DNA from 4 places in the Tumebacillus algifaecis genome. Region 2 is predicted to be linked to each of the others. Evidence: riboswitches for the same ligand, from Rfam matches in the RefSeq annotation. Region 2 holds a riboswitch; each other region holds the start of a gene.
The links. Region 2 has a riboswitch for cobalamin ahead of CIG75_RS02545 (FecCD family ABC transporter permease). Riboswitches for the same ligand answer to the same signal wherever they lie in the genome.
Positions count from the first base shown of each region.

Region 1: another riboswitch for cobalamin. It lies ahead of CIG75_RS16770 (acyl-CoA thioesterase); the one in region 2 lies ahead of CIG75_RS02545 (FecCD family ABC transporter permease).
Region 3: another riboswitch for cobalamin. It lies ahead of cobJ (precorrin-3B C(17)-methyltransferase); the one in region 2 lies ahead of CIG75_RS02545 (FecCD family ABC transporter permease).
Region 4: another riboswitch for cobalamin. It lies ahead of CIG75_RS05125 (S-layer homology domain-containing protein); the one in region 2 lies ahead of CIG75_RS02545 (FecCD family ABC transporter permease).

Region 1 is NZ_CP022657.1:3,787,604-3,793,382, forward strand. It holds gene CIG75_RS16745 (SIR2 family NAD-dependent protein deacylase) at 1-381, opposite strand, end outside; gene CIG75_RS16750 (GNAT family N-acetyltransferase) at 385-930, opposite strand; gene CIG75_RS16755 (aminotransferase A) at 1,383-2,537, shown strand; gene CIG75_RS20825 (hypothetical protein) at 2,711-2,854, shown strand; gene CIG75_RS16760 (helix-turn-helix transcriptional regulator) at 3,169-3,378, opposite strand; gene CIG75_RS16765 (helix-turn-helix domain-containing protein) at 3,567-3,968, shown strand; gene CIG75_RS16770 (acyl-CoA thioesterase) at 4,130-4,621, opposite strand; cobalamin riboswitch at 4,766-4,957, opposite strand; gene CIG75_RS16775 (GNAT family N-acetyltransferase) at 4,986-5,779, opposite strand, start outside.
Region 2 is NZ_CP022657.1:511,360-517,138, forward strand. It holds gene CIG75_RS02530 (hypothetical protein) at 1-171, opposite strand, end outside; gene CIG75_RS02535 (SGNH/GDSL hydrolase family protein) at 615-1,661, opposite strand; gene CIG75_RS02540 (AraC family transcriptional regulator) at 1,772-2,632, shown strand; cobalamin riboswitch at 3,262-3,448, shown strand; gene CIG75_RS02545 (FecCD family ABC transporter permease) at 3,635-4,723, shown strand; gene CIG75_RS02550 (ABC transporter ATP-binding protein) at 4,720-5,520, shown strand; gene CIG75_RS02555 (methyltransferase domain-containing protein) at 5,527-5,779, shown strand, end outside.
Region 3 is NZ_CP022657.1:3,829,868-3,835,646, forward strand. It holds gene CIG75_RS16945 (sirohydrochlorin chelatase) at 1-296, opposite strand, end outside; gene cobJ (precorrin-3B C(17)-methyltransferase) at 308-2,071, opposite strand; cobalamin riboswitch at 2,212-2,389, opposite strand; gene CIG75_RS16955 (nicotinate-nucleotide--dimethylbenzimidazole phosphoribosyltransferase) at 2,425-3,519, opposite strand; cobalamin riboswitch at 3,592-3,766, opposite strand; gene cobO (cob(I)yrinic acid a,c-diamide adenosyltransferase) at 3,804-4,367, opposite strand; gene CIG75_RS16965 (serine hydrolase domain-containing protein) at 4,622-5,656, opposite strand; gene CIG75_RS16970 (SOS response-associated peptidase) at 5,758-5,779, shown strand, end outside.
Region 4 is NZ_CP022657.1:1,136,514-1,142,292, reverse strand. It holds gene CIG75_RS20595 (hypothetical protein) at 1-314, opposite strand, end outside; gene CIG75_RS05125 (S-layer homology domain-containing protein) at 397-1,689, opposite strand; cobalamin riboswitch at 1,843-2,015, opposite strand; gene CIG75_RS05120 (hypothetical protein) at 2,063-2,431, opposite strand; gene fabL (enoyl-[acyl-carrier-protein] reductase FabL) at 2,503-3,261, opposite strand; gene CIG75_RS05110 (SdrD B-like domain-containing protein) at 3,365-5,779, opposite strand, start outside.

The DNA.
Region 1 (5,779 bases), 1.2 Mb from region 2:
GTTGCAACGCACCGTGCGAAGCGAACCGTGCAGTTCGTATACCTGTTGACTGCCCGCCTGCTGATGAAAGCCGTCCACATTTTGTGTCGCCACGCTATGCAAAAAGCCGCGCTGCTCCCACTCCGCCAAAATGTGATGACCGCGGTGCGGCTTGCAAACGTCCAACCCACGTATGCGCATCGCATAGAACTCTTGAAACAGTCGATAGTTCGATTCCAGCGCCTCCACCGTTGCCACCGTACGCGGGTCGATGTTCTGCCACCAACCGCTAGCGGAGCGAAAGTCGGGCAGCCCGCTCTCCGTAGACATCCCTGCCCCGGTCAATACGACGGTGTACCTCGATTCCTTGATCCAGCGGGCCAGCGTTTGAATCGCTTCCATCGCTTACTGTCCTGCCCACTCGGAAGCAAGCATCGAATAGACCACATGATCGAGCCAGCGATCATACATCCATTCGCGCTGGCGGAGCACACCTTCTTTGACAAATCCGAGTCGCTCCGGAATAGCTTGGCTCTTCACGTTGCCTGTCGCGACCCGAATCTCCACCCGATTCAGTTGATATTCCTGAAACGCCTGATCGACCAGCGCCTTGACTGCTGCTGTCATCAAGCCACGCCCTGTGAATGACCGGCCCAGCCAATAACCGATCGAAGTGCCACGGTTGCTCCAATCGATAAAATGATAGCCGATCACGCCTGCGAGCTGACCTTCATAAAAGATCCCGTAGTGTGTGCCTTGGTTGTTCGCATATTGCTCTCGGCCCATCTTAATGAATCCGAGCGTGTTCTCCACCGCCTGCACTCCATCTACGAACGGCAACCACTCGCGCAGATGCTCACGATTCGCATCGGTCAAACGAAAGAACTCCTCAGCATGAAATTCCTCCAGTAGACGCAATTCAGCGCCTTCAAATAATACGTGTTTCAGCATGACGCACATCCTCCTCAACGACGAAAAATTTTACTCATTGTACCATAAACATCTACTGCATGACCGAGTTGGACACTTGTCAGTTGCAAACTTGTCCTCTTTGACATCTACTGTATCATCAACATTTCGAAGGGGGTGACTTTGTTATGTACGGTGCACTTGGTCCACACACGCGTTGGGCGGTCGTCTTCCTGATCATCTTCGTGTTGTTTATCCTGCTCATTCCTCCCTGCTAATCAACGGGTCACCCACGAAAAAGGGATTTGCTCCACCGAGCAGATCCCTTTTTCGTGGGCAGATCAAATAAGCCCGTTCCGCACAGCTCTGACCCATTTGCCACGCCCGAGACTTTGCGCATTCGGAAGGATGAAAAATCGGAAGGGTTGCTTTTTTCTTGGCCGCTCTTGGAGTAAGATAGGGAGAACGTCAAATCGGAAAAAGGATGATCGATGATGGAACACTTGCTCAACCAGCGCGTACGGGACATTCAAATGTCGGGCATTCGCAAGTTTGCGATGATCGCAGCCGAATACCCAGACGCGATCTCACTCACACTCGGCCAGCCCGACTTCCCAACTCCAGAGCATATCAAGACGGCAGGTCAAACTGCCATCGCAAACAACCGCACTTCTTACACACCCAACGCCGGACTGCCTGAGTTGCGAGCAGCAGCCAGCGCTTTTTTGTCTGCCAAATACGGTCTTTCCTACTCCCCGGACACGGAGATCATCGTCACCAACGGCGCATCCGAAGCGCTCGACATCGCGCTGCGCACGATCTTAACTGAAGGAGTAGAAGTGCTACTGCCAGGCCCGATCTACCCAGGCTACGAGCCGCTGATCTCCCTGTGCGGTGCAGTTCCAGTCTATTTGGATACGACAGAAACCGAATTTCGCGTCACCGCCGAGATGGTGCAACGGGCGTTGACCGACAAGACCCGTTGCCTGATCTTGCCCACACCGTCCAATCCGACCGGAGTGGTTCAAGATGCGGACAGCTTGCAGGCGATCGCCGAAGTGTTGCGCGACCGCGATGTCTTCGTCATCTCCGATGAGATTTATAGCGAACTACTATATGAAGGAACGCATGCGTCGATCGCCGCGCAGCCTGCGATGCGCGAAAAGACGATCGTCATCAACGGGTTGTCCAAATCACACTCGATGACCGGCTGGCGCATCGGCCTTACGTTTGCCCCCGCCTATCTAACAAAACAGATGGTCAAAGTCCATCAATACAATGCCGCCTGCGCTTCCTCGATCTCGCAGTATGCTGCGTTAGAAGCGCTGACAGCAGGGATCGACGACGCCGCACCGATGCGTGAAGAATATCGCCAGCGCCGCGATTACGTCTGTGCTCGCCTGCTCGCCATGGGCTTTGATCTGGTCAAGCCGAGCGGAGCGTTCTACCTTTTCCCCTCGATCCGAAAATTCGGCCTGTCCTCCTTCGACTTCGCCACCCGCCTGCTCGAACAAGCTCGGGTCGCCGTCGTGCCCGGCGTTGCATTTTCTCCACTGGGTGAAGGATTCATTCGCATCTCCTATGCTTCGTCGATGGAGCAGTTGCAAGAGGCGATGGATCGCTTGGAAACGTTTATGAAATCACTCTAACCAAAAGAAGCGAAGCACAACATGTGTGCTTCGCTTCTGCTTTTTAGCAAGATTCAATTGTCAGCCCCATTGATTACACTTATGAAAAAATATGTTTACAACCATTGCATAAGCAGATTGTTCCAGTTACAATCAAAACGATGTCATGCAGGCCAGAAAAGGGAGTTTTTGTTTTGAACAAAAAACTATGGCTCCAACTGAACACCAAGCGTTTCCAAACAAGGCTGCTCATCTTTTCACTGCTCAGCGCAGCGACGGCTGAGACACTCAAATGCATTTATTGGGGGATCAAAGTGTTGCAAGCATCCGCACTCTAATCCCCTTGTAAAACAATAGAAGAGGCGGGTCAGGATTGCACCTGTTGCAAGAAAGGCGCTCCATCAGGTACCCATCCGTCCAAAGAGAGTCACCTGATGGAAGCCAATCATCGGACTGCATGATGTCCAGGTACAATCTGACCTGTCTCTCCTAAGCTCTAGTAACCGTAATGAGTCTACCTATTATCCATACTGCCCATACACACAGGTAATCCTACTCTCCGCGATCAAAATTTGTCAAGCGAGCGACGGAGCAGAGTTCTCCGTGTGCCAAGCCCTTCCGAGCTGGGCCAATCGAACCGCTATGCTGTCAGCTACTCCTTCTCCTCCACACCTGCTTGGTCGAAAAACAACTCATCGACCGTCAGCTTGAAAAACCGCGCCAACTTGATCTGCAGTTCCCTGCGCGGAAACCTGTGCCCTGCCTCGATCATCGCATAAGTGCTGACCGGAATCCCAATCTCATTCGCCATTTCCTTTTGCGTTCGATCACCGCGCAATGCTGCCATCTTCTCGTTTTTCATGCGCCCTCCCGCCCACACTTCGAAACCTATATGCAATCATTATAGATACGTATCGTGAACAGTTCAACGCAAAGTACAGCAAGTACACATTATGTGTACCATTTTGCTCTATACGAATGAGAATCACCATGATAGGATGGGGAGGAAATGGCAATCACATTACGTGATTTTAAGAAGGGGGCGTATGTGTGACAAACACATTTTGTGAACGATTATCAGCACTTCGAGTCAAAAGCGGCCTTTCGCAGCAGAAGTTTGCAGACATCTTGAATCTGACCAAAAGCGCACTCTCCAACTACGAAAACGGCACTCGCGAGCCTAACTATGCGACCTTGGTCAACATTGCGGACAACCTCAACGTCTCGCTCGATTACTTGCTCGGGCGCACCGACGACCCTCGCCCCGTCAAACTAACTGTCGGCACTGAGCGACCTTTCGAATTTCCCTACAGAGAACTTCTGAAAAGCTTAAAAGACGACCAATATACGTTGGGTGGACGCCCGATCCCACATTTGATGAAGACGATGATTCAAATCCCGCTCGAATCGATTCAAAAAATCATCAACGCCTTTTTGGCGGAGAACAAGTAATCGCGTTGCCCGTTTGTTTCCTCGCGTGTATAAAATGCAGAAACAGCAAAGGAGTCCACGCGGGCTCCTTTGCTGTTTGGGGTCCTCTCCATCCTCTGTCGTTTGCGCTCAGCTGCAGACGCCCTTGCGAACAGAAGGTGCAAAGAGATCACTCCATTCGCTTACAATTGTTCCTGCGCCATCTTCTTCCGACGTTCCATCCGCACCGCATAGCGTCCTTCTGCCAATTCGTACTGCCTGCGCTCCTCAGCAGATTGCGGTACAACTTGCGGCACCGCAGTCGGCTTCCCTTCCTCATCTAATGCGATAAACGTCAGATAGGCCCTTGCCGTCAATTGTCGCTCTCCGGTCAGCAGGTTCTCCGATTCCACCTTCACATAGACTTCCATCGAGGTTTTGTGCACCCATGTGACATACGCCTCCAGATTGATCGCTTCCCCCGTCTTGATCGGCGCTAAAAAATCGAAATTGTCACTGCCGACCGTAACCACCGGTTTGCGACTGTGCCGCATCGCGGCGATGCAGGCGATTTTATCGACATAGGCCATCACTTTGCCGCCAAAGATCGTTTTGTGATGGTTGGTGTCCGGTGGAAATACGAGATCGGTCATGCTGGTTCTCGACTCACTACTTGGCTTGCTGAACTGTGTCATCGTAATACACTCCTTTTTGAACGATACTGCTGTAGCCAAACAAAAAACCCAACCGATAGGGTTGGGTTGGGGCGTGTACAACGAAGTGGACGACATCAAAATGAGATCGTCAAGTGGACACACCGTTCCTTTCCGCGAAGGTTGCTTGGTGTAGCGAGCAAGGTAGGTCTCCTGGCTTCCGAATCATCGCGTTCTCTCGTCTTCCCCAACGTGGATTGAGTGACATTGCTGAGAGATAGCTCCCCGGTTACAGTGGCGGGACCGCTCGGGATTTGCACCCGATTCCCTGTTACCCCTCGTGCTATGTGCGAGGGCACCTTACTGCCGACTTATGCAGTTGTAGTTTTACTATACCAGCTCACTCCTAAAACGCAAACATGCACATCATCTTCTCATTGGTGCGGAACAGCCGGGTCAGCGTCTCCACATGCGCCGCATCGGACAGCTTGGCCAAACCTAAGCGGTGCAGGCGGTCGAACGTGGTCGTGCCTGCGAGCAAGCTGGAAAAATCGGCGACAGGAAGCGTCAGTTCGGCATCGACCGGACCCTCGGTCACCATCTGCGGACGGCCTTCGTCGAAATACAGCAACGTGCTGGCCTCGTTTTGCGGGAGAAAGCTGTCTTCGAGGGTCAGCTTCAGCTTGAACGTCTCCCCGTTGAAGTTGTGTTTTTGCAATTCGGCAAACAACTTTGGAACATCGACCACGCGCACCATCAACCCGCAACCACTGACGCTGGTTTCGAGGAAGATCGAATCGAACACATCGTGCATGTTCGTCGATGTGGTGCTCAACAAGTAATGAATCCCCTCATCTTGTGTGCTGATGTTGACGCGGTGGAACTGGTCCGCTTGGCTGTGCAAGAAGGTGAACAGCTCCTGCAAGGCCTGATCGCTCTCGTAGACGATGTGCGGGATATAGATCTGGTTGACCAGCATGTGATCTTTGATGAAACGCATCAACATATAGCCTTTCAACACACCGTCTTCGCGGAAGCCGACGACGCGGGCGCTGTCCGCCTTGAAGAACCCTTCGAGATGGTGCGCAGACAACGGGGTCAGTCCATTGCGCGTCAGACTGTAGCGGTTGTAGCAGGCGACCACTTCTTCGAGGTTGTCGCTCGTCAGAATTTCCAAATTGTCCTTGCTCGTATAGCGCG
Region 2 (5,779 bases):
TGTGTGATAAAGCACAATTAGCATCAAATAAGCAATCAAGAGTGGAATCCCAATCATCAAGTACAGCCAGAGGAGCATTACCATCTCATCTCTCAGGGTAATCCCCAAGAACATTGCGAAGGCTGCATAGACCGCGGAGATTATTGACCATATGATCAGAGAATGTTTCATCTTTTCCTCCTATTAAAAGGATGGGAGGCAACCGTGAAGTTGCCTCCATTCAATCATATATGTTTCGAGCTATACAGATTAGTATTTCTGCTCATAGTCGTACGCTCCCTGCATCGAGCTGACTGCATAAGAGACCAAGTTCGGGTATTTACGCATCTGGCTGTGCTGCCCATAGACTTCATCCTATCGCTTCCGAGAAAGCCAGCGCCGTTTGAACATCTTCGAATAGCCCCCGTTTTTTGCACCAAGTGGTCAACTTTCAGTTAGCAACCTGGTCAAGTTTTGTATTGTCGAATGCAAATGGTGGAATACGGGTATCTGACTCTATTTTTAAAAAACTTTTTGTCATTCTACAGTTGTTGATCGCACAATAAACGGAACCTCAAGAACGAGATTCCGTTTTCTGTTGCTCGGGATTGTTGTGGGGAGCAGACATGTGACATTTACTTTTTGATCACCTCGGACATCACTTTCGCATACTCTTCGGCCAAGAATCGGTAGCCCGAGTCATTCGGGTGAACGCCGTCATTCGAGAGATATTGATTGTAATTGCCTTCACTCCATTTGCCTGCCAGATCGATGAATGTGCAATTCGAGACGCTGGCACAGGCGTTTTTGATCGCGACATTGTAGGTGAGTTCCGATTCTTCAGACAAGGACGGCACGGAGATCATTCCGCTGGCGAAAACAGAAGTTGCGGGCAGGGCGTCTTGGATCGTTTTCAAAAACGTGACGTAATCTGCCTCGAATCGTTCGGGAGTCATCCCTCGAGCGTTATAACCGTAGACGGAAAGCACATAGTCGGGCTTGAGCTGGATGATATCTGTTTGTACCCGCTCTAATCCGCTGTTCTTGGCGCTGGCCGGGACGGGAACGTCGACATCCGTTCGGCCGATGCCTTGGTTGATACTTTCCATACCGAGGATGTCACCCAAGACCGGTGTGATCGAGGTCAATCCCCGATTGCTGGAGCCAGTGCCGTCGATGTAGCTGTGGCCGATGACGACCAGCTTCTTTTGGTTGTGCTCCGGTTTTCTGACATTGGCGTCCGGGCTGATGTAGAGCCCGTCGATCTCACTGTGGTCGGAGAAGACAACTTCGATTTTGTGCCAGCCGGTGCTACCGCTGTAGATCGGGATTTCCTTCATCTTTGCGCTCATCAATTGTTCGACTGCCAGCTTGCCGTCGACAAAGATGGTGACTTTGCCTCCGATGGGGCGCTGTCTGAGGATGGCATAGGGACTGTCCGTTTCGATGGAGGCGCGTCTGCCGAACTGCGGGCGATCGGTGCTGTTCATCCAGCCTTTCATCACGTCGCCCCATTCCGGCTCGTTGACTTTTTTCCAAGGGCCATGCGTATAGAGCCACTCCGGGCTGGTCGGTGCGATCAGCTGTTTCTCATCTGCTGCAGGCGGGGAGCTGGTTTGACACCCGGTAAGGAGGGCGGCAACCATGCAGATGATTCCGACTGAGTACAGCCATTTTTTCATCTCCATCACCTCTCGTGTGTGATTCTTATGTGATCACAGTGTAACAACGGGGGCGGAAACGATCCTGTCTTTTCATGCTTTGTTGTAAAATGGGAGTGAGGTGATGCGGTTTGGATTGGCAGAAACGGTTAGAGGAAGCGCTGGAGTTTATCGAAAGCAATCTGGAAACATCGCTGCCTGTGGAGACCATTGCGAAGGCTGTGTATTCGTCACCCTTTCATTTTCAGCGAATGTTTCATATGTGGTCGGGGATCACGCTGGGCGAATATGTGCGGAAGCGCAAGTTGACATTAGCCGCCCAAGAGTTGGCCGTATCCTCGGCAAAAGTGGTCGATGTCGCGCTTAAATATGGCTATGATCCCCCTGAGTCATTCTGTAAAGCGTTCCGAAAGCTCCACGGTGTCTCCCCGTCGGCCGCCCGGAAACCGGGCGTGTCGATCAAAGCCTTCCCCCGCGTTTCGTTCGAACCGCACGCGCTGGGCGACGCGGAAGTGGATTATCGCATTGTGGAAAAAGAAGCGTTCACCGTCGTCGGGAAGTCGGCAGAGCTCGTTTGCGGTCAAGATGGCCGTACCCGACAGTGGTTTTGGGGGGAAAGCCGGAAGGACGGCACGCTTGACAAGCTGAGCTCGCTCTCTACGGAGACGCCTTTGCTTGGCCTAACCATGAGTTTTGAGGAAGAATTCACATACATGATCGCAAGGGAAGCAGACGCCGCTTCTTTAGATTTGGCACAGGGATGGTCCGTCCAAACGATTCCGGCTGCCACTTGGGCGATCTTCCCTTGTTCGGGGCCGCTGCCGGGGGCGATGCAGAGCGGATTGCGCAAAATTTACAAGGTGTGGTTTCCGGCGACCGAATTTGAGCATGCAGGTTTGCCGGAGATTGAAGTGTATTTGCCGGGAGATGCCCAGGCGGAAGCGTATCGCTGCGAGGCTTGGATTCCGATTCTGAAAAAAACGAACATCTAAAAAGCCAACTTCCTCCGCAGGGGGAGTTGGCTGGGCATAGATGGCGTGCACGTGAGTTCGGAGATGAAAAACGGAGTCGCAGAAGGTGCTGGATCGGCTGGCCGAAGAGCTGCCGGAAGCTTACGGCGGGCTGCACCAAAAGTGAAAGGACATTTTTGTCACTCTACAGTAACAAAAAGTTCATTCTGACTGTGTCCCGTGAGATAAGCACGGCACACAGTCTTTTTTAGAAGGAGAGAGGCATTCGAAATGGCCGTTATACTCGCCCCGTTTGAAGTCTGAAACTATCAAGAACTGAGGTTTGTCCAGATTGGAAACGACGCTTCCACCTGTTCATGAGCCTCCCAGTCTGTATGCTATTATATGGAAGCAAAAACTCCGACTATCTGACTCACACCAGCGATGATCGCAAAAGGTATATCAAAAGGGGATGTGCGGTATTCGGGAGTTACGATCATGATAAAGGTCTTACCTCCCGTAACCAAGGTAATTCTGCGAATCTGGTCGCCTGATTTTCCAAAAATTGCACCCCTCCGACTCCCCGATGCGTTTCAGGCGTCCAACGTCCCTTACACAAATGAAGACTACAGATTGCCATAGCATGGCATCTTCTTTATACTGAATAGTAATTTGATAGGACGCAACTAGGTGCCCTTTTGATAAAGGGATAATAGGGAATCGGGTGAAAATCCCGAGCGGTCCCGCCACTGTAACCGAGGAGTTCTCTTTCACGCATGCCACTCGATAAGTATCGGGGAAGACGAAAGAGCGCATTGATCCGGAAGCCAGGAGACCTGCCTAGCTTGCCGCACCAGATAAACCTTCGAGGAGAGGAGAGGTGTACGAATAAGGAAGCGGCCTGGTTTTCTTTCTTTGCGTCGTTTTTTTGATTGTACGCGTAGCCCCATCTGCCAAGGTGGGGCTTTTTGTGCTGTCAGGCATCGTGTTTTCTGGGGCCTGCACCAGCAGACATTGAGGAAAGGGAGTTGCAAATTGAACTCGATTCAATCCATTGGACAAGCAAAACCGACTCGATTCGTAGGTGGGCTTTCGTGGAGAAACCTGCTTTTGCTGCTGATCGTTTTGTGTTTGGTGTCGATCACGATGGCAGTCATGCTCGGTCCAGTCAAAATCGCGCCCCTTACCGTATGGAAAGTGGCCATGTCCCATCTTCCTTTTTGGGGACCATCCATTGTGCCGGATTGGAGCAAGGCGCAAGAGCACATCATCTGGGAGATCCGGTTTCCCCGTGTGATTCTGGCGGCTGTAGCCGGCGCCGGACTTGCCTTGGCAGGGGCGGTGATCCAGGCACTGCTGCGCAACTCGCTTGCAGACCCGTACATTCTGGGCGTCTCGTCCGGTTCATCCGTAATGGCTGTCATGGTTATCATTTTCGGAGCATTGCCGATGTTCGGACAGTATGCGCTAAGCATCGCGGCTTTCCTAGGGGCACTTGTTTCGATGATCGTCGTCTATATGCTGGCAAACGTCTCAGGAATCATCACCACTTCACGCCTGCTGTTGTCAGGAATCGCGATCTCCATGGTGCTATCTTCCATCACCAGTTTTATCGTGATGATGGCACCGAGGGAGCAGGGAATTCGCGATGCCATGTTCTGGATGATGGGGAGCTTTTCCGGTGCCAAATGGGAATATGTGATCATTCCCGGTTGTGCGGTGTTCGTCGGATTCATTTTTTTACTGTTTCAATATCGCGGCCTCAACGCGCTGTTGATGGGGGAGGAAGCAGCGAAAACACTTGGGATCAACACCAATTCGTTGCGAAAAGTACTTCTCATCGTCGCCTCGCTTCTTACCGGGGTGATTGTGGCGGTATGTGGTTCGATTGGGTTTATTGGACTGATGATTCCGCATATCGCGCGTTTTCTGGTTGGCTCTGATCATCGGAGGGTCCTTCCGGTCAGTGTATTGCTCGGAGTCTTGCTGGCGATCTGGGGAGATGTTTTGGCCCGTTTGGTACTGGCGCCGGAAGAAGTGCCGATCGGAGTGGTGACGTCGATTTGCGGCGGTCCGTTCTTTATTTGGCTTCTGCGGCGCAACTCCTATACGTTTGGCGGTGGAAACCGATGAGTGTAAAAGCAGAGAACGTCTCTTTCCGTATTGGGCAATCCTCGATCATTCGAGATATCACCTTACAGGTATCCGACAAAAAATTCGTCGGATTGATTGGACCAAACGGCTGTGGGAAATCGACACTGCTCAAAATGATCTACCGCGTTTTGAGACCGGATACAGGCACCGTCTATTTGGATAACGAGGAATTGTATCGGATGCCCGCGCGCTCCGTTTTTCAGCGGATGGCAGTGGTCAGTCAGGAATCAACTCACAACTTTGATTTTTCGGTTCAAGAAATCGTGATGATGGGACGCACTCCCCATAAGGGGATGTTTCAATCGGATACGGTTGAGGATCTGGACATCGTGGAACAGGCCTTGTCGCGTGTGGACATGACCGAGTACGCCAAGCGGAGTTTTATGAGCTTGTCCGGCGGAGAAAAACAGCGTGTGTTGATCGCGAGGGCCCTTGCCCAGCAGGCGGAGATCATTGTTCTGGATGAGCCAACCAATCACTTGGACATTCGTCATCAACTGCAACTGATGGATCTGGTCAAAACTCTCGATATAACCGTACTGGCAGCGCTGCATGATTTGAACCTCGCTTCCGTCTATTGTGACGAGCTGTATGTCGTGCGTGATGGCAGTATCGTTGTGTCCGGACCGCCGGAGGATGTGATGACACCCGAATTGTTGCGGGAGATTTTTGGTGTAGAAGCTGAGGTCACCATCCATCACGTCACGGGGAAACCACACATTACCTTTTTGCCGAATCTTTCTCTTCGGCTTGCAACGGCACAAAGAGAGGAGTAAATGGCGATGGCGTTTTGGAAATGCGGTTTTTGCAGCTTCATGTATGACGAATGGTATGGTGACAGCCGAAACGGCATTCCCGCAGGCACTCCACTTTCGGAGCTGGCAGGCGGTCTCTGTTCGCGATGCGGCATGCAAGGAGGGCGGCATGAGCGGCAAGCCAGCCTGCTTTACACCGGAATGGAGGCTGAGTATTACGACCAGTTTGTCGGCAAAGCGGGGATTGCGTTTTACCGAGATTGGATTCAGGAATGGGATA
Region 3 (5,779 bases), 1.2 Mb from region 2:
ACGTGCGGATGGCGTTCTCGCGCTTCATCGATCTCATGCGGGATGTGCAGTTTCGAGTGCCCGGCACCGAACAGAATCACCGGAACCAGCGTCACCGCTTCTGCACCGCGCGCTACGCAGGTGTCGATGCCCTTGGGGATGCTCGGCGCGGCAAATTCGAGAAAACAGGTCTCCACAATCGGAAACTCTTGCGCCAACTGCTCCTGTACCCGCTCAGCGAACACCAGCAGTTCCTGATTGCCTTCCGGGTCGCGGCTTCCGTGTCCAACCAGCAAAATCGCGTGTTTTTTCGACATGTGTAGTCCTCCTAGTCTCCGCAGACCGTATCGACGGTGATGGCGGGAACGTGTTCGTTGTGGTGATAACCTGCGACCGAACCAATTCGTTTGAAAAATTTATGAAAACGCTCGTCAGGGTGACCTTTTTCTTTGTACTCGGCCAAAACGCGGCCCACCGTATCGACGAGCTCGTCAGCCGAGATCCCTTCGGCGACCGGCTGCGCGGGATGGGCGTTTCTGCCGATCGTCTTCCCACCGAGGAACAGGTCAAATTTGCCACGGCGATAGATGACAGCGAGGTCTTCATGCACCGAGCCGTAGCAGGCCATCGCACAGCCTGCAAAACCGATCTTCAGTTCCTTAGGAACGGCAAGCCCTTGGAATCGTTTGGCGATTTCATCCGCTTCCGGGATCGACTGCGACTTCTCCCCATTGCAGAAGTCGCATGCTTTGATCTGCACCACGTCACCGATCGGCTGCACGAGGAGCCCGACAGCTTGCAACTGGGCGGCGATCTGCTCCGGCTCTTTGGTCGTCACGCGCAGCAACACATAATGGTGCGGCGTGTACTCGATCTCGCCGTCCTCACCCGCCGCTTCGATCAGCGTGGCCAATTGACGCGCGTTCAACTTCTTGTTGCCCACCCCAGGTGAGACGGCGATTTCCAAAATGGCTGGCATCGCGTCAAACGGGTTGAGGGTCGGCTGTTGTACCGCTTTGCTGCTCACAACCCCGCGTTCGGCCAGCATCTGAACGGCCTGCAGAGCCAAGTCGAGCGGTTGCGCGCTTTTCGCAGGCGCTGTGCGAAGCACATCCTCACCTTCGCACACCCCGCTTACAACACTCGCCCCGTCCTGCTCGGGCTCGCTCCTTTGCGTTTCGGCCAGCGTCTCAGCCGCCGTGTTAGCATCATCTGGCAACGTGACCGATCCGCTATCTCCTCCAGTCGGTCGCTCCGTGACGCCGCCGTGGAGTGCCCACGGTTCGTGCTCCGCTTTCAGGCGCTCATTCGCTCGGATCGGTTGCTCCGCTCGGTCCAACGTGTACTTGCGCTGATACCCGCGCGGCGTGATCATTTTTCCGTCATACACAAACGTAGTGCTGTTGCCGATGATCACCGTCGTCAGCATTCCGATGTCATGTTCGAGCATCTCGCCGAGTGTGGTCAGAATCACCGACTGGCGATCGCGATACGCGCTTTTCACCAGTCCGACCGGAGTATCGGCCGCACGGTATTTCAGCAAAATCTTTTGTGTCTCCACGATCTGCCGCGTGCGCTTTCCGGAGCGCGGATTGTACAGCGCGACAATAAAGTCACCCATACCTGCCGCTTCCACCCGGCGTGCGATCAGCTCCCACGGTGTCAAGTGGTCACTGAGCGAGATCGTGCAGGCATCGTGCATCACAGGTGCCCCAAGCAACGAAGCGCAGGAGTTGATCGCCGAGATGCCCGGGATCACTTCCACTTCCACGCCGTCCGCTTCCCGCCAGCCTTTTTGCACCAGCACCTCATAGACGAGGCCGGCCATGCCGTATACGCCAGCATCGCCCGAGGAGATCACCGCCACCTTTTTGCCCATCTCCGCTTGGCGCACCGCTTCGATCGCTCGGCTCACCTCTTCGGTCATGCCCGTACGCACGATCTCTTGATCGGTCAACAGCCCGCGGATCAGATCGACATAAGTGTTATACCCGATGATCACGTCCGACTCCTGAAGCGCCTCGCGCGCACGCTCCGTGATGTGTTGAAAACTCCCCGGTCCAAAACCGATGATCAACAGCTTCCCGCGCATCTCGTTCATCTCCCATCTGAAAATTTCAAATAAAAAACGCCTCCCCGAAGGAAGGCGTCTAAACGTCCACATGCAAATGCATTCACAAAAAAGCATTCATGACAAACGATCGCCCACCCCTCTTATATCCCCGTAAGAAGGTATGGAAAACAATACAGGTAGGTCTCCTGACTCATGGATCATCACATCCTCTGCCTTCCCATCGTGAAACAGTGGCTTGTTAGAGGATGCTACCCAAATTACAGTGGCGGGACCGTGCCGGACTTACACCGGCTTCCCTTTTAAGCTCTTGCGAGCACCTGAACGTTATCCTATTTATTTGTGATCGAACGATTCAAAGTATAGGTGAAAAATTAGGGCTTGTCGAGACCTAAATCGGCAAACGTGGCCATCTCCGACACCAATCGACAAGCGGCTTCCAACAGCGGAATCGCCAGCACCGCCCCCGTTCCTTCCCCGAGGCGCATCTCCAACATCAACAGTGGTTCCAACCCGATTTCCTGCAACAGGGCAAGGTGGGCAGGCTCCTGGGAAAGATGCGACGCGAACAGTGCCTGTTTCACCCGTTCTTCCATCCGTACGGCGACCAGCGCCGCCGCCGCCGCGATCACGCCGTCCACGATCACCGCCATCTTGCGCTCCCACGCGCCGAGGACGACACCGACCAGCCCGGCGATTTCCAGCCCGCCCAGTTTGGCGAGCACATCGAGCGGATCGTTCGCATCCGGCCGATTGACCGCGATCGCCTGCGCGATGATGCGCGCCTTGTGCAACACTTGCTCATCCGCGATGCCAGTTCCGCGACCGACCAACTGCAACAGCGCCGCCTCGTTCTCCGCACTGGCAGACGGTGCGCACTCGTCAGGACTCATTTTGGAACCCGCTTGTTCCTCGCCCACTGCTTCTGCGATCCACTCAGCTCGCCCGAGCAAAACGGCGGCCAGCGCCGCGCTCGGCGTCGTGTTTCCAATGCCCATCTCGCCAAGTGCGACCACCTGCACGCCTTGCGTATGCAACCGTTCGACCGTCTCCACGCCGACTGCGATCGCCTGCTGGGCCTCCTCTTTCGTCATCGCTGGCCCTTTTGCCAGATTGGCTGTGCCCATGCGCACCTTTCGCGAGAGCACGCCCGGCACGTCTCCTTCCACCCGACTGCCGACATCGACCACATGCACCGCACAGTTCATCTGCCGGGCCAACACGTTCACCGCCGCTTTGCCGTTGGCGAAGTTTTGCATCATCAGCCCCGTTACAGCGGATGGGAACGCGCTCACCCCTTCCTCGGTCACACCATGATCGCCGCACATCACCACCACGGCGCGCTGCTCCACCTTCGGGAACACCGTGCCTTGCAACCCTGCCAAACGAATTCCGATCTCCTCCAGTTTCCCGAGGCTTCCCGGCGGTTTCGTCAAAATGTCCCAACGTTCTTTTGCCGCATTGATCATCGCACATCATCCCTTCAAGAAAATAGAAAAAGTCCAAGCCTAAAAAGGCTTGGACTTTCCAAATCCAAACAAAACGATCCATCTCGACAGGCAGGTCTTCTGGCTCTCGGATCATCCCCATCTTCCCTGTCCTTCCCAGACCGAATCGGTCCAGTGGTCAGAGAGGGTCCCCGAATACAGCGGCGGGCCCGCGCGTTTGCTTCCCTATTCTCCCGTCGTGACGGGCACCTGTCGATTGACATCCATTTTTCTAGCTCATAGACTACGGCAAGCCGCGCGAAAAATCAATACTCGATGCCAAAAACAGCGGGGATGCCTTCGTCATAGTAATGCTTGACCGGGTTCATCTCCGTCACCAAGTCGGCAAGTTCGATCACTTCTGGCAAAGCGTTGCGCCCGGTGATCAACAGGTGCACGTAATGCGGGCGAGTTCGGATCGCTTCGAGCACCTCTGCCAACGGCAACACATCGGCCACAGGAAAGCGCTCGATCGACAGCGCATTGTTCAACTCATCCAAAATCACCAGATCGTACTCCCCCGACAGCACGCTCTCCTTCGCCACCGTCCAAGCGCTTTTCAGTGCCGCCCGATGCTCCTCCGGCGTCTTCGTCCAGGTAAACCCGATCCCGAGCTGGCGGATTTCCACGCCCAATTTTTCCAAGGCGATCTGCTCACCATAGGTACGCTCCGGCGACTTGATAAACTGCAAAATCAGTACCTTGTACCCACGCCCGACCGCTCGCACGCACAGCCCCATCGCCGCGGTCGTCTTGCCTTTGCCATCACCGGTGTAGACCAGCGTCATGCCTTGTCGCTTCTCTCGTTCCATGTGCTCACTCCTGTTCATATCGCACCGCCGCTTCGATCCGTTCGAGCAAACCGGCTTTGCTTTTCGTCTTGAGCTACTTGTACGGCTCCTGATTGCTTCTGCGCCATTTAAGCACAGATTACCCGTCCGCTTCAAGCCACTTCAGACCCAAAATCTTGCTATGCACGGTGGTCGCAGGCATAGCATACAGACTGGACGAGAGCATAAACCGCAACTGTTTTTCTCCGTCTGTGTAAAATACTTCGATTACAGTATAGGTAAAACTGCTCGACTCAGCGTACACACCGCATCACACAGTCGCCAAACTCACGGAGGTAGTGCAGATAGTCCCCATCCGGTCCGCTGTAGTTATAACGTTTGTTGCACATCCTGACGACGACAAGCTCCTCTTCCGGCACCACCAACAGGGCCGGACCTGTCACGCCAAGAATTTGATACGAGCCTTTGGGAACCGTAGAGCCAATCTCACTTCGCAAAGCCTGCCGATCCTGCACATACCAAAAACAGCCGATCGAAGGCAGATCGGGATCGGACAGCTCAGGACTTTGCACCTCTGTCGCCAGCCGTACAAGTTCCGCAGGCACGACCTGTCTGCCGTTCACTCGCCCGCGCGTCAGATGCAAGTACCCCCACATGGCGAACTCGCGCGCCGAGACAAACAGATTGCGCTGCATTCCGTCCCCGCTGCCATCTGTGCCCAGCACCAACTCCGTCTCCTCCGGCCGATCCAAAATCACCGACACCAACTGCTCCGTAGCTTCTGTGCGCCATCCGGTCTCTGTGAATCCGAGCGGCCCGAACACCGTGTCCTGCAAAATTTCTGCCACCGTCTTCCCCGTCGCACGGCGGATGATCTCCGTCATCATCACCACATTCACCCCGCGATAGGCCCACGAACTTCCTGGAGCAAACTCGCGATACAGCTTGCCATCGGCATCAGCATGCAAGCCATGCGTATGCGTCACAAGATGCCGGATCGTCGTCCCCTGTAGCAAATCGTCGTCATACTCTGGCAGATAGTCGAGCACGAGATCGTCCAGACCGCCAAGCTTTCCTGCATATATGGCCCACGCCGCCGCCAATCCAATGTAGCTTTTTCTGGCCGAGGCGACATTGAACTGCGAGCTGGCTGTCACCTTCCGCGCCCCTGCCGCATGTGAATGAAAGCCAGCGTATCGCTCCATCACGATCTCATCCCGCTGGATGACCAGAAGTGCCGACCCGCTCCCACCATTCAGGTGGTTGATCTGCTCCACATAGGCGGCCAATTTTTCAAATCGACCGTTCTGTTTCGTCTCCAACTGCATCCCGTGTCGCCCTCCTTTTCTGTCCCGTTGTACTTTCACTTCTCTCCTGATTTCTCCTCCTTGACTCCGCTCGTGGTATCATGATCAGAGGAGGTGTTCCTATGTGCGGACGATTCACCCTGA
Region 4 (5,779 bases), 630 kb from region 2:
TGCTCCCCGCCGCTTGGCGTTTTGGTTGATGTCGCAGGTGGGGTTGAGGTGCCGTTGGATGCCGGAGCTTCGTTAGCAGGCTTGGACGGAGTAGCCGGATCGGTGGTTGGCTGCTGTTCCGCTTCTTTTTTGTCATCAGGCGGTTGAGGTTCTTGGTCTGTTTGTTCCGCTTCCTGTTGAGTCTGTTCTTGCTCCGGGAGCTGGACGACTTGTTCGGGCAGCTTTCCCACTTGTTGTTTTGACTCTTCGCTGCCACAAGCGGTGACCAAGAAGGCAAGCGCAAGAAAAAGTCCAAGACGTTTCGTGAACTGCATGATACCTGTTCCTCCTGTTCATTCATATAAGCAGAAGTAGCAAACGGGGAAGCTCTTTGCAGAGCCTCTCCCGTACAGCGTACTACTTGTTGAGTTTGTTCATGACATTGACGATAGCAGTTGCTACTTCAGCACGCGAAGCGGTGGCCTGCGGACGGAAGGTGTTTTCTGCATCGCCAGCCATCAGACCTTTGTCAAAAGCGGTTTTGACATACGGCTGTGCCCAGTCACTGACAGTTTCTCTGTCGCTGAAAGGCACCAGGTTTTTGGTATTCGACAGTTCTAGGCCGGAGAAGCGGACGAGGACGACGGCCAACTCTTCACGGGTGAGGCCCGAATCAGGACGGAACGTGCCCGCTTGATCGCCGCTCATATACCCTCTTTGCACGACCGTTTGGATGAAAGATTTATAGCCGTTGTTGTCGGCCACGTCACGGAACGATGCGGTTCCGCCAAAGGAAAGGTCGCCGTTTGCAAGGGCGAGGATCTTCGTCAATTCAGCGCGGGTGACAGCGCGCTTCGGTTGGAAATCGTTGTTGCCAGCTCCGATGACCACCCCTTTTCGGGCGAGGTTCAGGATCGACGATTCGGCCCAATTATAGCCAGCCAAGTCGTTGAAAGAGGCGTTCGGGTTGCCGACGAGCACGTTTAAGGTGCCGGTACGAATCAGTTGCGGCACGCCTGTTGCTGCATCCGTTTTGTCGATGTGCAGTTGGAGCAGACCTGCTTGCTTGGCTTCGATCGTCGCGACACCTTCAGCATTGGTCAAAGCCAGTTGCGTTGCGCTATTCGCTTGGTGGACGGCCGCTTGATCGATGTTTACGGTGGAGACGGTCGGGTTCCACTCTTCGTCATAGGTGGTCTGTTCCGCAGTGACTTTGACTGTGAACGAGGTACCTACATTGGGTGTGGTCGTCGAGAAGTTGACTTGCGGGAAGAGGGTTTGGGTGTAGTCATAGTAACCCCAGACCACTTCGTCGCCATCTTTGATCTCGGCTACATCGGCCGACAAGTTCGGCGCTTGGCCGTTGACCCAGACCGACCAACCGGAATTGGCGTTAAGGGTCTTTTCAGCGAGGGTGTCGATTTTGCTGATGTAGGAGCCGAAAGAAACCGTTTTCGCTTCGTAGGTCAGCTTTTCTTGATCAAGCAGCGTGACCAGTGCACCCATCGTCGTCGGTTTTTGCATGGTGATCACTTCACCGACTGTGTTTTTAAAACCAGTTTGACCGACATGAACAGTTTGTTCTTTGTACAGGCCGTTCAGTCCGACGACACGGACTTTGACTGTCGCTTGATCATCCGCCGCGAGCACAGCCGTTTGCGGGATCAAGAGTGAGGTGGCGAGCAGGATGCTTGCCAAACGCTTTTTCATGAATATTCTCCTCTCGAAATGAAAAGTGGTCATAAAAAAACTCCTGCCGCTCAGGGAGGAGTTGAAGGTGTAGAGGATCAGGGTCAACCAGCCATCGCTAGGGATCGCCATGAGAATATCACCCGGTTCCTGTACCTTCCCGCCGAAAGCACCAAAGGACTACGGTTAGAAGCAGGTTTCCTGGCTAACGGGTCTACCGCAATTCTCACCCCTTCTCATCCGATTGGACAATGGTTATCGTGAGCGCGTCGCCGTTTACAGTAGCGGGGGCTGCAGTGGAATTGCACCACTTTCCCTTCTCTTCTAACTACAGTGGTAGTTTATCATTTAGATGATTGAGAAACAAGTGAAAAGACCAGCCCGCAGGCTGGTCCTATTGTTCTTCGAAACGATCTTTGCGCATCTCCGGCACAGCGCCGAGCGGAAGGAATGCCGCACGGGAGTTGATCAAGGAGTGATCGATCAAGGAGTTGTAGTTGTGCACCATGTCGAGCACTGTTTTGAAATCTGCTTCGGTGTTGAATTCGCCTCGCAGATGCGTGTCAAACAGGGAGAGCGCGAATTTACGGTCCGCTTTCGCTTTATCGATGGCACCTTGCATGCGAGCTGCACGTTCCGTATCACCAAGCGCCTCTTGGCCTTGTTTTTCAATGGTAAAGGCACCGATGGCAAAGTTGGCAGCAGCTACTGCCGCTTGGATGACCATAAATTCGTTGGAGCGAAAAAGTGCTTCGGTAAGCATTGAGATCACCTCGTATGTAGTGCGTTCTTGGTTTCAGTTTAACGAAGTACGGGGTGAAGGTCAAATGCCAGCTAGCCGATCAGCGAGAAGCCACCGTCAACGATCAACGTTTGGCCGACGATCATGCGCGCTTGATCGGTGCAGAGGAAGTGCACAGAATTAGCAATATCCTCTGGCGTGACCATGCGGCCAGCCGGAGTGCGATTGACCGCATCGCTGATCATTTCATCGCGGTTCGGAAAATGGGTGAGCGCATCCGTATCGACGGCCGCTCCGGAAACGGCGTTGACGATGATGTTCTTCGCTGCCAGCTCCGCACCAAGATAGCGTGTGAGCGACTCAAGGGCTGCTTTGGAAGTGCCGACACAGGTATAGTTTTTCAAGGCGAAGCGACTGCCAAGCGATGAGATCGAGACGATCGCGCCTCCGCCGCGTTGCTCCATGAGCGGAACCGCTTGCTGCGCGAGGAACAGCAACGCCTTGGCGTTGATGTTGAGCGTCCAGTCCCAGTGTTTTTCTTCAACTTCCATCGCCGGGAGTTGAACGCCCGATGCCGCATTGGAGATCAGAATGTCGAGACCGCCCATCGTCTCTTTGATCTCGTCAAAAAGCAAATGAATCTTGTCGAGATCCCCGACGTTCGCTTTGATGATATGGCATTTGCGTCCCATGCTTTCGATGAGCGCTTTGGTTTCTTCGGCAGGCTTGCGGTTACGAAAGAAATTGATGACAATATCCGCGCCTTCGCTGGCCAGTTTGATGGCGATCGCTTTGCCGATCCCGCGGGAGCCCCCGGTGATAAGCGCTGTTTTGCCGCTGAGTGTGGTCATGATGTGTGTACCTCCATTGGTAGTTGGTCTTAAGAGTAAGTATAGCATGAAAGAATGAGAAAAAGCTTCTTCTTCGCATGAAACGAAGAAGAAGCTTTTCGAGTTAGGCATTCTTGCGGATGAGCAGCAAGCTTCCTGCAAGCAAGCACAATACCAGCCCAAACCATGGCATGAGCGGCGCTTGTTCGCCCGTTTGTGGGAGCGTGCTCCCCGGAGCAGGCGTTTGACCAGGTTTCACTTGCCCAGTCCCGCCATTGCCATTGCCATTGCCATTGCCATTGCCAGTACCGTTACCATTACCATTACCATTACCATTACCATTACCATTACCATTACCATTGCCAGGAGCCTGTGAGATGACCAATCCAACGCTGATCGATTGATTCACTTCACCAGCTTTCAAATCGATGGTGGTTGACCATCCCGCCAGATCGAGCACGTCACTTCCATTCGCTCCTGCTGTAAGCGCGTAACCGTCAGGAAGGATAAATTTCAATTTGTACTTCCCTTTCGGCAGATTGCTGAACGAATAGTATCCTGGCTTGTTTTGATAGGTGGTCGTTGTCGTCACCGCGACCAGGTTACCAAACTCATCGTACAGTTCAACGCGCACGCCGTTGATCCCCAACTCATCTGGGTCCTGAATCCCGTTCCCATTCCTGTCAAGCCAGACAAAACTCATGATTCTGCCAAGTTCGAACTGATCAAGTCCGATCAGACCCGCATCGACAGTCAGGATTTCCTCCCCGATCCCAAGCAGGAACGAAGCGGTACGTCCCGTGTCAGCATCGGCATCCGAATCATTCCCGAGTCCTGCCCCAACAAGAGCTTCGGTAAACGAGTACGTGTCGTCAGGCAACAGGAAGCGCACATGATAACGACCCGGTTGGATCTGATTAAATCGATAGTAGCCCGGCTTCCCGTTATAATTGCTTGTCGTCGTCGAAGCGATACGTTTGTTTTCATCATTGTACAGCTCGACGGTGACACCATTTTGCCCGGGCTCGTCCACTTCCTGCAATCCGTTGGCGTTCGAGTCGATCCAGACCCTACCGCCGATCGTTCCAGGTAGGTTGACAGGCGGTATTACGGAGCCTAAGACACCCGCATCAATCTGATTGAGAACCTCGCCAGGTTGAAGCGTGAACACCGCGGTGCGGCCGTTCTGATCGACGTCAGAATCGAGCGCACGATTGTTGCCCGCCGATTGCTTAGTTGCCGTGCCTGGAAGGATGAATTGTACGTAATACTTTCCGGTTAAAACTTGATCGAAGCGATAGTAGCCTGCTTTTCCGGCAAAAGTGGCCGTCAGCGTCTCGTCGATCAGATTGTGCCCTTCGTCATACAATTGAACTTTGACTTGGTTGATGCCCTGCTCGGACGGATCTTGAATCCCGTCGCCATTCGTGTCCAGCCAGACATAGTCACCGATCGATCCACGAGGCTTTTCGAGCAAGCCAGCGAAGATCGTCATGATCTCCTGCCCTTGCGCCAGAGCAAGCATCGCAGTAAACCCATCGGCCGGGAAGACGTCCGAATCAACGTTGGGATTTCCGCTCTTCTCCCGCTCTGTGAACAGGTACGCATTGGATGGCGTGAATTTGAGGCGATAGTTGCCTGGAGGCAACTTATTAAAGAAATACGAACCTGCTATCCCATTCAATGTGGCGGTCGTCGTGGTAGCAAGCGGCTTGCTTGGATCAGTGTCAGAATAGAGTTCAACTTTGACCCCATTCACACCGATCTCGCCAACATCCTGCACGCCGTTTCCATTGCTGTCCAACCATACCCGACTGCCGATCTTGCCCTTTTTCAAACCCAATCCGATATCGGCCGTCAGATGATGGTCGCCAGCCCCTAGCGTGATCCAATCGGTTTCAACACTTTCATAGGTTGATGAATCGGAAGCGAAAACAACTCGGTATCTGCCTGGCTCTAGATTGGGGAACAGATAGGCACCCGGTTTACCTAAGGGGCCCGGTAGACCTGAATAGTCATACCCAGTGCGCGTTTCGGACACCAGGTTGCCGAGTTCATCGTACAGTTCGACTTTGATCCCATTCAAACCCGCTTCTGCACCATCTTGACTCCCGTTTTCATTCGCATCGAACCAAACGAAATCGCCGATGCTCGCTTTCGGATTGCTGGCGATCGTCATGCCGACTTTGTACGGTTCGGCCGGCAGGAGTGGTGTTCCGTCCGCTTTTTTCATTTTGTAAGCAAACGAGTTCCATGCTGTTTGTCCACCAGTCGGTGCCCCGACCGGTGCGACCATCGGCCATTCCAATTTTATGCTTTTGTCTTTGTTGCTTTTGTCTTTGATACTATCGTCCAACGGATTGAGCACCAAGTCGGGATCGAATACGAACTTGACCGCGGTGACCATGGTGAGGTCTGTCGGTGGAGTCGGCAGCCACTCTCCGTTATCATCACCAGTTCTGTTGTCCATCACGATGCTCGACGTTGTCGAATAATAAGGTGTCACATAACTGGGAACTTGAAGTTCTCCAGTCAAAAG